3 regions of the Paenibacillus provencensis genome follow, and region 1 is predicted to be linked to each of the others. Evidence: riboswitches for the same ligand, from Rfam matches in the RefSeq annotation. Region 1 holds a riboswitch; each other region holds the start of a gene.

Evidence for each region. A riboswitch is a leader RNA that binds a small molecule or an ion and turns the genes downstream of it on or off. The one in region 1 is predicted to bind thiamine pyrophosphate.
Region 2: it holds a riboswitch for thiamine pyrophosphate, as region 1 does, so the genes downstream of both, ACFQ3J_RS03400 (thiamine phosphate synthase) here and ACFQ3J_RS19205 (ABC transporter substrate-binding protein) in region 1, are expected to answer to the same signal.
Region 3: it holds a riboswitch for thiamine pyrophosphate, as region 1 does, so the genes downstream of both, thiC (phosphomethylpyrimidine synthase ThiC) here and ACFQ3J_RS19205 (ABC transporter substrate-binding protein) in region 1, are expected to answer to the same signal.

What each region holds. Positions count from the first base shown of each region.
Region 1 is NZ_JBHTKX010000003.1:100,354-104,392, reverse strand. It holds gene serS (serine--tRNA ligase) at 1-540, opposite strand, end outside; gene ACFQ3J_RS19210 (hypothetical protein) at 616-780, opposite strand; TPP riboswitch at 917-1,036, shown strand; gene ACFQ3J_RS19205 (ABC transporter substrate-binding protein) at 1,246-2,271, shown strand; gene ACFQ3J_RS19200 (MTH1187 family thiamine-binding protein) at 2,300-2,593, shown strand; gene ACFQ3J_RS19195 (ABC transporter permease) at 2,590-3,363, shown strand; gene ACFQ3J_RS19190 (ABC transporter ATP-binding protein) at 3,414-4,039, shown strand, end outside.
Region 2 is NZ_JBHTKX010000001.1:686,713-690,751, forward strand. It holds gene ACFQ3J_RS03390 (DUF5704 domain-containing protein) at 1-150, shown strand, start outside; gene ACFQ3J_RS03395 (ABC-F family ATP-binding cassette domain-containing protein) at 470-2,020, shown strand; TPP riboswitch at 2,193-2,303, shown strand; gene ACFQ3J_RS03400 (thiamine phosphate synthase) at 2,506-3,144, shown strand; gene ACFQ3J_RS03405 (NAD(P)/FAD-dependent oxidoreductase) at 3,160-4,039, shown strand, end outside.
Region 3 is NZ_JBHTKX010000003.1:358,741-362,779, forward strand. It holds gene ACFQ3J_RS20370 (alpha/beta hydrolase) at 1-490, opposite strand, end outside; gene ACFQ3J_RS20375 (IclR family transcriptional regulator) at 842-1,591, shown strand; TPP riboswitch at 1,707-1,817, shown strand; gene thiC (phosphomethylpyrimidine synthase ThiC) at 2,068-3,858, shown strand; gene ACFQ3J_RS20385 (pyridoxamine 5'-phosphate oxidase family protein) at 4,018-4,039, shown strand, end outside.

The DNA.
Region 1 (4,039 bases):
CTGCTGAACGGCGCGGTGCAGCAGAACTCCGTCGCCCTTCAGATAGTAGCTGCGCGAGCCGCCAACTTTGACTCCGCGTGGAGCGTCAATGAGATCATGAAGCTCTCCGAGTTCCATATGGTCCTTGACTGGGAATGGAGGCGAACTGACCTCTCCAACCTTCCTTACAATGACATTATCCTTATCGCTCTGCCCTCGGGGTGTGTCAGGGGATACAACATTCGGGACAAGCAGCCGCAGCTTGTTATAACGTTCCGTCACCTCGGCGAGCCTTGCTTCTGCTTCCTCTAGTTGTCCGTTTACCTGCCGCACAGCTTCACGGGCAGCCGCTGCCTCCTCCTGTTTGGCCTCTCTTATCAGCTGTCCTATTCTCTCCGACTCGACATTTCGCTGTTGCCGGAGCTTCTCCACTTCGGTAATCAGCTCCCTACGCGCATCATCACACATTAGCAGCTCATTTATGGATATGTCTATTCTCTTCCAATTAGCTGCTTCCTGAACCTGCTCTGCATGCTCCCTAATCCATTTCATATCCAGCATTCACGTCACCCCTAAGTTAAATTCGTTATACTAAAAAAGCATAGAGCGCCCTCATCCGTTGGGACGAGGAGCGCTCTATGCTCGCGGTGCCACCCAATTTATTGAAGCAGCCTTCATGCGGTCAGCATTAAGTCTCACTTCAATCTCTTTGGTTCCGCAATAACGGGCGGTTCCGATTAACTTAGGGGTCAGTATAAACTTTCCCTTGACGAGAATACCTCCGAGTTGGATGCTCTTCATTGGCATTTTTCACGTTTTCAATTAAAGGTATTATAGTTTAGACATTTCCACATTACAATGATTTTATTCCTGAATATGCTGTACTTTCCTGCCAAGGAGGGCTATAATTAGCTTCTGAAATGTCCTAAACTTCATATTTAACCTCAAGGGGTGCTGGGTTAGCCGGCTGAGATAGTATCCGTGAAAGCGTGTTAGATACGTACCCTTTAAACCTGATCTGGGTAATGCCAGCGTAGGAATGGAGAGAACTTCGAGTGTGCTGTTCTATATTTAGACAGCCCTTAGCCCTTACGTCTGCATGCGTCCCTTATCTGGGACGCTTTTTTTATTATGATCGCAAGAATGCACTCCCACTCTAACGATCTCCCGTTTCAGGATGGCTTTCAAGGAAGCCTCTCTTGAACTTATAGAAGTTGAAATGGAAATTTCGTCAATAATAGGGGTAATTTAAAAGGAGAGAGAAACATGTACAAAAAGTTAGGAATCCTGCTTCTCATTACACTCATGACGATCGTCACTGCTTGCGGCAGCAGCGGCACAGCGAATGAAGATTCTGGCGCAGGCTCGGAGGAACCGGCAGCGAGTGAAAGCCTCCGCGACATCAAGGTCGTACTGGACTGGACGCCAAATACGAATCATACGGGCTTATACGCAGCAGTCAGCCAAGGCTTCTACGAGGAGGAGGGCCTGAATGTAGAGATTATTCAGCCCGGCCAAGCCGGTGCAGATACAATGGTCGCTTCTGGTGAGGTTCCTTTTGGCGTAAGCTACCAAGAAGGGGTTACCCAAGCTCGGACACAAGGTGTCCCGATCGTATCCATTGCTGCCGTCATTCAGCATAATACCTCCGGCTTTGCAGCGCCTGCTGACCGGAACATCGAGTCTCCGAAGGACTTTGAAGGCAAAACCTATGGAGGATGGGGCAACCCCATCGACTCGGCAGTTCTGGATACAATTATGGGTATGGAAGGCGCGGATGTAAGCAAAGTGAATAATGTGAACATCGGCGATGCCGACTTCTTTACCGCAACGAAGCGAGACATTGATTTTGCATGGATATTCTACGCCTGGACGGGTATTGAAGCCGAGCTCCGCGGTGAGCCGATTGATATGTTCTACGTTAAGGACTATTCCGAGAAGCTTGATTACTACACTCCTGTACTTATCACGAATGAGGCAACCATTGATGAGGATCCTGAGCTTGTCAAAGCCTTCATGCGCGCAACGACCAAAGGCTATGAATATACGATTGATCATCCGGAAGAAGCCGCAGGGATATTGAGCGAGGCCGTACCTGACCTCGATAAAGAGCTTGTGCTTGAGAGCCAGAAGTGGCTCAGCCCGAAATATCAGGATGATGCTGCGCACTGGGGCGAACAAAAAGCAGAGGTATGGCAAAACTACTCCGACTGGATGGTAGAGCACGAGCTGCTAGACCAGCCACTGGATGTCGAGAAGGCTTTTACGAATGAATTTCTGCCACATCAATAATTATTAAAGGAAAGCGTTGGTGAACCAAATGGCTCAAACATTACTAAGCATTCAAGTTATTCCAAAAACACCGAATGGAGAAGATTCGATTCCTTATGTGGACCGTGCCATTGAAGTGATACAGCAATCCGGCGTGAAATATCAGGTTCATCCACTCGAAACGACCCTGGAGGGCGAGCTTCCCGAACTGCTCGAAATTGTGCAAAGAGTTCATGAGGTACTCATTGAGGCTGGCAGCCCGAGCATTATTTCACAAATCAAGATTGCCCATTATCCAAGCGGAATCAGCATGGAAGGATTAACGGAGAAGTATCCATCATGAAACGTGTTGTAAGAAGTGTGCTGCCGCCTGTCGCGGCGGTCATCCTCTTTTTGGCGGTATGGCAAATAGCCGTGCCGCTTTTTCACATTGAGAAGTGGATTCTGCCAAGTCCTGTTGATATTACCCGCGAAGCAGCTGCACAGGCGGCAAGTCTTACGGAGCATACTTGGGCGACCGTACAGCTCACCCTGCTCGGCTTCGGCATTGGCGCTGCGATCGGACTTCTAACGGCCATGCTGCTGCATCTGGTTCCATTTATGAAAACAGCCCTATATCCATTGCTCATCCTGAGCCAGAATATTCCGACGATTGCGCTCGCGCCGCTTCTGATGATCTGGTTCGGATTCGGCCTGCTGCCCAAGATCATCGTTATTACGCTCGTCTGCTTCTTTCCGATCGCGGTATCTGCCATGGACGGACTGATGCAAACGGATCGCGCAATGCTGAGCTACATGAGAATGGCCGGAGCCAGCAAAGGGCAAATCTTCCGCAAGCTGGAGGTGCCTCACGCGCTCCCGTCCATTTTCTCTGGTCTAAAAATCGCAGCAACCTACAGCGTCATGGGCGCAGTCATCGCCGAATGGATCGGCACAGATAAAGGCATCGGCTATTATATGATGCTGCAAAAATCGGCCTATCGGACAGACCGGGTATTCGTCGCCATGGCCATCATCGTCCTCTTGAGCCTGCTCCTCTTCGCCGTCATCGCTATGCTGGAGAGAGCGCTCGTCCGCTATAAGACAGATGATCATAGAAAATCCAATTCATGAGACGGCAGCAGCCATCGAATCGAATCCAGTAACGAGAGGAGGATAATCTTATGGATCCTTTACTAGAAGTGTCTGACATCCGTTTATCATTTCGTCAGAAAAAGCAGCAGCTTCATGTCCTTGATCACATATCACTCACGGTCGGCCAAGGTGAATTCGTCTCCATCATCGGACCCTCAGGCAGCGGAAAGAGCTCTTTATTTCAAATCATTGGCGGACTTCTTCAGCCTCATGCAGGAACAATCCGCCTGGACGGAGAAGTGGTAACAGGAACCCGTGGCAATATCAGCTATATGCCACAGCAGCCAGCCCTGCTCCCATGGCGGACAATAGCCGATAACATCAAGCTCGGCAGCGAGGTTGCGCCTGCTCGATTCCGCAGCAGGCAAGGAGCGGATTACGAGCTAACCACTCAGCAATGGATGGCTAAGGCTGGTCTGAGCGGCTTTGAAGATATGTATCCACACAAGCTGTCAGGCGGAATGCAGCAGCGGGCTGCCTTTTTGCGCGCACTCTTGAGTCCACAGGAGCTTATGCTGCTCGACGAGCCGTTCAGTGCGCTGGATGCACTGACGAGAAGCGAGATGCAGGAGTGGCTGCTCGGTATTTGGGAGCAATCGAAGCGATCGGTGCTATTCATTACGCATAACATTGAAGAGGCACTCCTGCTGTCGGA
Region 2 (4,039 bases), on a different contig from region 1:
CCTCTAATGAATCAGTGGGAGATGGAAGGATACCAGAACAGGGTCTTCGATGCATACGGTCATGCCTTTACCTTACTGGACGGAGATGTTGTGTTTTATCATGCGGATCGATCGAGCCGGGATGATTTCAGCCCACAGGTACCGCATTAATTCTAACAGGAGAAGACCCGATCCCGGGTCTTTTTTTCATACATTATCCAATATCCACCTTCAGGCTGTCTCCATTTAGCTTCATTTCTAACATAGAGCGTTGGTTGAAATGGAGAGAGTATTTTATTTTTGCTCTCACTCCCAAAATCTTAGTATCAGTGAGTCTTCAAATTATGCTAATATATCATATTAGATGGATTGAACTTGTGATATTACAGCAAGCAGCAATGATTGCTTAAGTTCTCGTCCTCATTGAATTTTGGATTAAATAACAGAGACTAAAGGCTAAAGCCATACAAGATAGGGGTAACTGCATTATATGAGTTTATTGACTGTAGAAAATGTCAGCCACAATTTTGGAGATCGCACATTATTTAAAAATGTTTCCTTCCGTTTGCTGGCAGGAGAGCATGTGGGATTGGTCGGTGCAAATGGCGTAGGTAAATCAACGCTGATGAATATTTTGACAGGACAGCTGCTGAAGGACAGCGGCAAAGTGGAGTGGACACCGAAAGTCCGTTATGGATACCTGGATCAGCATACCAAGCTGACACCGGGCAACACGATTCGTGATGTTCTGAAGGATGCATTCCTGCCTTTGCTCGAGCTGGAAAAAGAGATGATGGTCATTACCGAGAAGATGGCAGATGCATCTCCAGAAGAACTAGAGCTGCTGCTTGAAGAGATGGGTGAGATTCAGGAGCAGCTGGATATTGGCGACTTTTATTTAATTGATGTAAAAGTAGAAGAGATGGCCAATGGGCTCGGCCTGAATGCGATAGGTCTTGACCGGGATGTGTCTGCCCTAAGCGGTGGGCAGCGGACGAAGGTACTATTAGCCAAGCTGCTTCTAGAGAAGCCGAATGTTCTTCTCCTGGACGAGCCTACGAACTATTTGGACGTTGAGCATATTGAATGGCTGACTCGTTATTTGAAGGATTATCCTTACGCATTTATGCTGATTTCACATGATACCGAGTTTATGAATCAGGTCGTGAACGTCATCTATCATCTCGAATTTGCGAAGCTGACACGTTATTCGGCGAACTACAACAAGTTCCTTGAGATGGCGGATATCAACAAGAATCAGCATATTGATGCTTACGAGAAGCAGCAGGAGTATATTAAGAAGCAAGAAGATTTTATCCAACGCAATAAGGCTCGATATTCAACCTCAGGACGGGCGAAGAGCCGTGAGAAGCAGCTGGATCGTATTGATCGCATTGATCGTCCTGAGGAAGCGGCCAAGCCGGTGTTCGGTTTCAAGGATGCTCGCGCAAGCGGCAAAACCGTATTTGAAGGCATCGATTTTGAGATTGGTTATGACTATCCGCTGCTTCCCAAAATGACAATGACGATTGAGCGGGGAGACAAGATTGCGATTGTCGGATGTAACGGCGTCGGTAAATCTACGCTTCTTAAGACGATTCTCGGAAAAATCCCTGCGCTCAGCGGGAAGACCTATCTAGGAGATTTCCTATTCCCGGCTTATTTCGAACAGGAAGTCCGTCCTGGCAAAATTACGCCAATTGATGATGTATGGAATGAATTTTCTCATTTGAATCAGCATGAAGTGCGTGCTCATCTTGCGCGCTGTGGTCTTAAGAATGAACATATTACAAGACCGCTGAACATGCTGAGCGGGGGAGAACAGGCGAAGGTGCGTCTATGCAAGCTCATGATGCGAGAGACGAATTGGATTCTATTCGATGAGCCGACCAATCACTTGGATGTTGTAGCCAAGGAAGAGTTGAAGCGTGCACTGAAAGAATTCAAAGGGACTGTATTGCTCGTTTCCCACGAACCGGATTTCTACGAGGATTGGGTAACCAAGACCTGGAATGTAGAAGAATGGTCAGCTAAAGTTTAAATCATAAGTAAAGTTGAGACTTAGGACGAGGATCAAGGTGTTTTTTCTTAAGTACTTCTTCAAGAGAGAGTCTTAGATAATAAATGTCTTAGAATTATTGCTTTCCAAATCCTTGCTTTCCAAATCCTTGCTTATGTGCTAACATATTCAACGTAATTCTACAACTGAATAGTATTTTCACTAGGGGGGCCGCGCGTAAGCGGCTGAGATGGAATGAATCGATTCCGGACTCTTTGTACCTGATCTGGATTATACCAGCGTAGGGAAGTGGGAACTGATATGAGGCATGAACGTAGGTTTCGTAATTCAACGAATGCGATATTTTGCGTAAATCTCATCCATCAGTAGTTGCATTTCTAAATGTAATCATGACCACTTCCTTTTGGGAGTGGTTTTTTTGTTGCTACGGCTGCGCTAGGAAACATGTGAGGCTTGTATCCACCACTTATTCATCTGTTCCAAAAAGGAGTTGATCTGTCATATTAGTGTCTGAATTTGAACTGCATGTGATCTCATCTCACTCCCCATCCTCCGCTGACTGGATTCAAGTATTCTCTAAAATATGGTCATATGCGACCGCCGTACATATCCGAGATAAAAAGTGCACGGTTAAGGAAATCGAGCAGTTTATTGATATCCTGGCGCTTAATCAGATTCCAATGAGTAGATTGGGACTGAATCGTCAAGCGGAGCTGGTATGCAAGTATGGCGCAGCCATTCTCCAAATCGGGATGAAGGAGCTTCATCACATCCAGTGTCTCAAGAACTCAATGACAAACAGGGGGATGTCAAAAACACGAATTGGGGTTTCTGTCCATTCCCTACAGGAGGCACAACAGGCCGAGCACCAAGGAGCCGATTTCATAATGTACGGTCATGTTTATCCTTCCTCTAGTAAGCCGGGTGCTGCTCCAAGAGGAATTGCCTCATTACGGCAGGTCTGTACAGAGGTACATGTTCCGGTCATTGCTATTGGAGGGATCAAGCCGACACATATTCATGAAATTGTTAATGCTGGTGCATCAGGTATTGCTGTGATATCAGGAGTGATGAATGCAGCCGATCCACTTGGTGCAGTGCTCGAATATCATAATGCACTATGTCGTTATAGAGAGGTTAAGTAAATGAGGAGGACGGATATGCAACATTACGAACAGAACGTCGATACCAGTCGCAGGTCAGAATTTATCGTGGTGGGCGGGGGCATTATCGGTTCAGCCATCGCTTATTATTTGGCGCGGGATGGTAAGGATGTTCTGCTGTTGGAGGGAGAACGTATTGCATCTGGAGCTTCAGGAGCTGCCGCAGGCATGCTGGCCCCGCATTTAGAATCCTTCTCGACTCCTGCCCTGAAAAACTTGGCTGAACGCAGTCTTGAGCTAATCCGATCACTTGTAGATGATTTATCCATTTCAACTCCTATCGATGTCGCTCTATGCAGTGCAGGATTTGTCTCACCGTTTAAGGATCTTCCTAAGAAATCAATGAACATAGGTCAACAAGAATATTGGAATCGATCCAGGCTTAGAAGTGAAATTCCAGCGATCTGTGACCAAGCCGAATGCGCTTATTATTATCCCGATCAGCTTCAGCTGTTACCGGGCCAATTAAACAGAGCTCTCATTGATGCTGCTAGAGCCAAAGGAGCGCGTTATCTGGAACAACAGCCAGTGGTTTCACTAGATATCCAGTGTGGCACCGTTCGTGGGGTTGAGACATTAACAGACAGTTACTCCTGTAATAACGTCATTATCGCATCAGGACTCGGACAGGGTATGGGGGATGTGCTGTCCAATTTGGGAATAAATCTTCCTACAGTGCCTGTCAAAGGTGAAATCATTGCCGTTTCCTTACCTGAGATCAGATTGGATTATACCATTTATACGCATGATGTTTATCTTGTGCCAAAGCCAGGGGGAGAAATATGGATTGGGGCGACGAGCATTCCTTTTAATCATGACAAGAGGGTATCCATAAAAGGAATGCTTCGGCTGCTTCACGAGGGAAGCATGTGGATTC
Region 3 (4,039 bases), 260 kb from region 1:
GCTGCTTCGATTCTGCCTTTCCTCCGGTAGCAACGACTCTTGTGTTTTGGGAAGCGAAGCCGTAATCAAACATAATGACATTAAAATTTTGCTGATGAGCGTAATGGGCCAGATCATACATGGGAATCCATGATTCTTCCCGGTTAGCTCCATAGCCGTGACTGAACACGATCGTTTTGCTGCTGTTCTCCTCTGCAGGGATGTACCATCCACTAACGTTCCGGCTTCCGTCTGAGGCAGGGAAAGTCACCTCTTCATACTCCATCCCCTTGGACAGCATGGGGTTTGAATACACCGGAGCTACCGCCGGGTAGGATAACACCCATGCGATATAGGCATGAAGAGCAATAAAGCAAAATACGAGAAAGAATATGATCGATAATATTAGGGCAACCACGATATGCTTAAAACGGATGAGCCGAGTGGAAAGTGCGGGAGGAGCACTTGATACGTTCTGCTTAAGAGATCTATTCTCGGATATAGGAAACATCATACTCCTCCTTCCAGAAGAATGTTAAATAGGACTAATTTACTAAATCCAACCTGTGAACAAAGATGAGGTTGGTATAACTTTATTCTTTATCCTATGATGCGTCCTGTCTAAAGTCAATTGATTGGGACTAATTGTTACACACTTGTAATGTAAGTGAAATTAATGGTGAAAAATGTTTGTCAAGTGAAGGAAGACTTATTCCAAAATCTCTCCATTATGATCGATTGTTGAGAGAAATGAGCTTGTTTAATTGAGATTAATTCTCAATTAAATCTTTACTTTGGTCATCAATTCTCTTATAATTTATGTAACCAGGTTTCACGTGATGAAACAGAGAGGGGATTATGCATGGAAGAGCAAGATCGCAAATTAACGGTACGAGCGGTCGAGAGGGCGTTGGACATTTTGTTATGCTTTACAGAGCAATCAGATCTGGGTCTTACCGAAATTTCTGGCAAGATCGGTTTACATAAAAGTACGGTGCATCGTTTGCTGACAACACTTGAGGACAGGGGATTTGTTGTGCGTAATCCTTTGACGGAGAAGTATCGGCTTGGCATTCGAATTTGGGAGCTTGCGGCACATATGTCCCAGAGTGATGACCCGGCCATCCTCTTGCTGCCTGCAATGGAGCGCCTTCGTGATCGCTTGGGAGAAACGGTTAGCTTGTATTTGAAGGATGGCAATGAACGGATACGCGTTCAGGCCGTGCAGAGCAATCAAGCGATTCGAAGGGTAGCACCTGTAGGTGTAAGGCTGCCATTGTCGGTTGGAGCATCGAGTAAAGTGTTGGTTGCGTTTGCAGCAAGAGAAGAGCAGGAGCAGCTGATACGCAATTTTGATACCCCCTTGTCAGTTGATCAAGATATTTATTTGAGTCAGCTGCAAGAAATCAGGGAATTGGGATATGCAACGAGCTATGAAGAGAGAGAGCCTGGAGCAGCAGCCGTATCAGCGCCGATCTTTGATCGCAAGGGCAATGTGGCAGCGGCCTTGTCTTTATCCGGACCGATAAGCAGGCTGTCGGAAGAGACGCTTCGGGAATACGCACCTATTGTTATGGAGACAGCCGCGCAAATGGGATTTATGCTGAGGTAGCTCTCCTTTGTAATGAACGAATGGAGAATAAAGGTTGAAAATGTGCTGTGAATGAGATAATCTTGTATGGACCTCAATTTAGACGAAGGATAGGGGTCAAACATGAATAACAATAACAATTTACTAGGGGAGCCCGAAATGCCGGGCTGAGATGGTACTGCAAGGTGCCGGACTCTTTGTACCTGATCTGGATCATACCAGCGTAGGGAAGTAATTGGCGATAAATATCGATAAGATCCGTGATATATGGTGAAGGTTCTGCTATTAACCTATGCAGCTCCATTAGCCTGTACACAACACAAGATCTTATATGGATTAGAGCTGATTCCCCCTGTGGGAATCAGCTCTTTTTGTTGCTGCAGCTTCTATATAACTGGCTATCGTTTGTATAGCTTCTGTCTTTCAAACACAGCTCAGGAGAGGGCTTCCCAACTCGAACAAAGGAGGAAGCACGTATGAATCATTCAAACACAGGAATGAACACAGAGGCATCGGCTTTAAGAGAAGAGCATTTGAAGGGTGAATCTGGAAGGCTCCAGCCATTCCCCTCGAGCAAGAAGGTATACATTCAAGGATCGCGCCCGGACATTGCTGTACCTGAGCGCGAAATTGAACTTCATCCCACCAGTACGCCCCAAGGAGTAGAGCAGAATGAGCCATTTCGGGTGTACGATACAAGCGGACCGATGGGAGATTTGAACGGTGAAGTCGATATCCGTCAGGGTCTTCCTTTGCTGCGCCGGAATTGGATACTTGAGCGTGAAGATGTTGAGTTTTATGAAGGAAGAGCAATCCGTCCAGAGGATAATGGGATTCGGTCCGATAGAAGTGCGCAGCAGGAGATAGAGGTGTTCCCGGGCGTCAGAAGGCAGCCGCTTCGAGCCAAGTCAGGACGCTGTGTGACTCAGATGCATTATGCCAAAAAAGGGATCGTGACCCCTGAGATGGAGTTTGCCGCAATCCGGGAGGGGCTTGAAGCGGAGTTTGTAAGGAGTGAAATTGCCAGAGGAAGAGCAATCCTGCCTTCTAACATCAACCATCCGGAGAGTGAGCCGATGCTGATCGGAAGCCGATTCCATGTCAAGATCAATGCGAATATCGGGAACTCTGCAGTTTCCTCTTCTATTGAGGAGGAAGTGGAGAAGATGAGCTGGGCCGTTCACTGGGGAGCGGATACGGTCATGGACCTGTCGACCGGCCGTCATATTCATACGACGAGAGAATGGATTATCCGCAATTCTCCTGTGCCGATAGGCACAGTTCCACTGTATCAAGCGCTGGAGAAGGTAAACGGGGAGGCGGAGAAACTCTCTTGGGAGATTTACAGAGATACGCTGATTGAGCAAGCGGAGCAGGGAGTTGATTATTTTACGATCCATGCGGGAGTACTGCTCAGATATATTCCAATGACAGCAGAGCGAATGACCGGAATTGTGTCACGGGGCGGCTCTATTATGGCAGCATGGTGCCTGGCGCATCATCAGGAGAACTTTTTGTATACTCATTTTGAAGAGATCTGTGAAATTATGAGCAGATATGATGTTGCTTTTTCACTTGGAGATGGACTGAGACCCGGCAGTATCTATGATGCCAATGATGAGGCTCAAATGGCTGAGCTGGCAACACTCGGGGAGCTGACGCAGATCGCCTGGAAGCATGATGTACAGGTGATGATCGAAGGTCCGGGACACGTGCCTATGCACAAGATCAAAGAGAACGTTGATCTGCAGATGGAGATCTGCCAGGAAGCCCCATTTTACACGCTGGGTCCACTTACAACAGATATTGCTCCCGGATATGATCACATTACGTCTGCCATTGGAGCGGCGATGATCGGTTGGTTTGGTACCTCCATGCTATGTTATGTTACGCCGAAGGAGCATTTGGGACTACCTGATAAGAACGATGTGAGGGAGGGGGTCATTGCCTATAAAATCGCTGCCCATGCAGCCGATCTGGCCAAGGGTCACCCAAGAGCACAAAAAAGAGACGATGCCCTCTCCAAGGCAAGATTTGAGTTCCGCTGGAAGGACCAGTTCAATCTGTCTCTTGATCCGGAGCGTGCTCTATCCTACCACGATGAGACTCTTCCAGCCGAAGGTGCAAAAACAGCGCATTTTTGTTCCATGTGTGGTCCGAAATTTTGCAGTATGCGCATCACTCAGGATATTCGGAATATGGCATCCGCCAAAGGAGTTAGTGAGAAGGAAGCGATTCATGCAGGCATGCAGGAGAAGGCGGAGGAATATCGTGGTCAGAACAGGTGATTAGATCCTTACCGTTTACATTAGGAAAATAATGAGAGAGGTCGTTTCACAGATTGCAGATTCTCTAGTTGGGTAAAATAAATGTGAGAGCCATAGGAATGTGAGAGCGATATGACAGCTGTCAAAATTTCATATGATGCCAAGGAGGGAATCGCATTTATGAATACTCCAGTAGCGAATC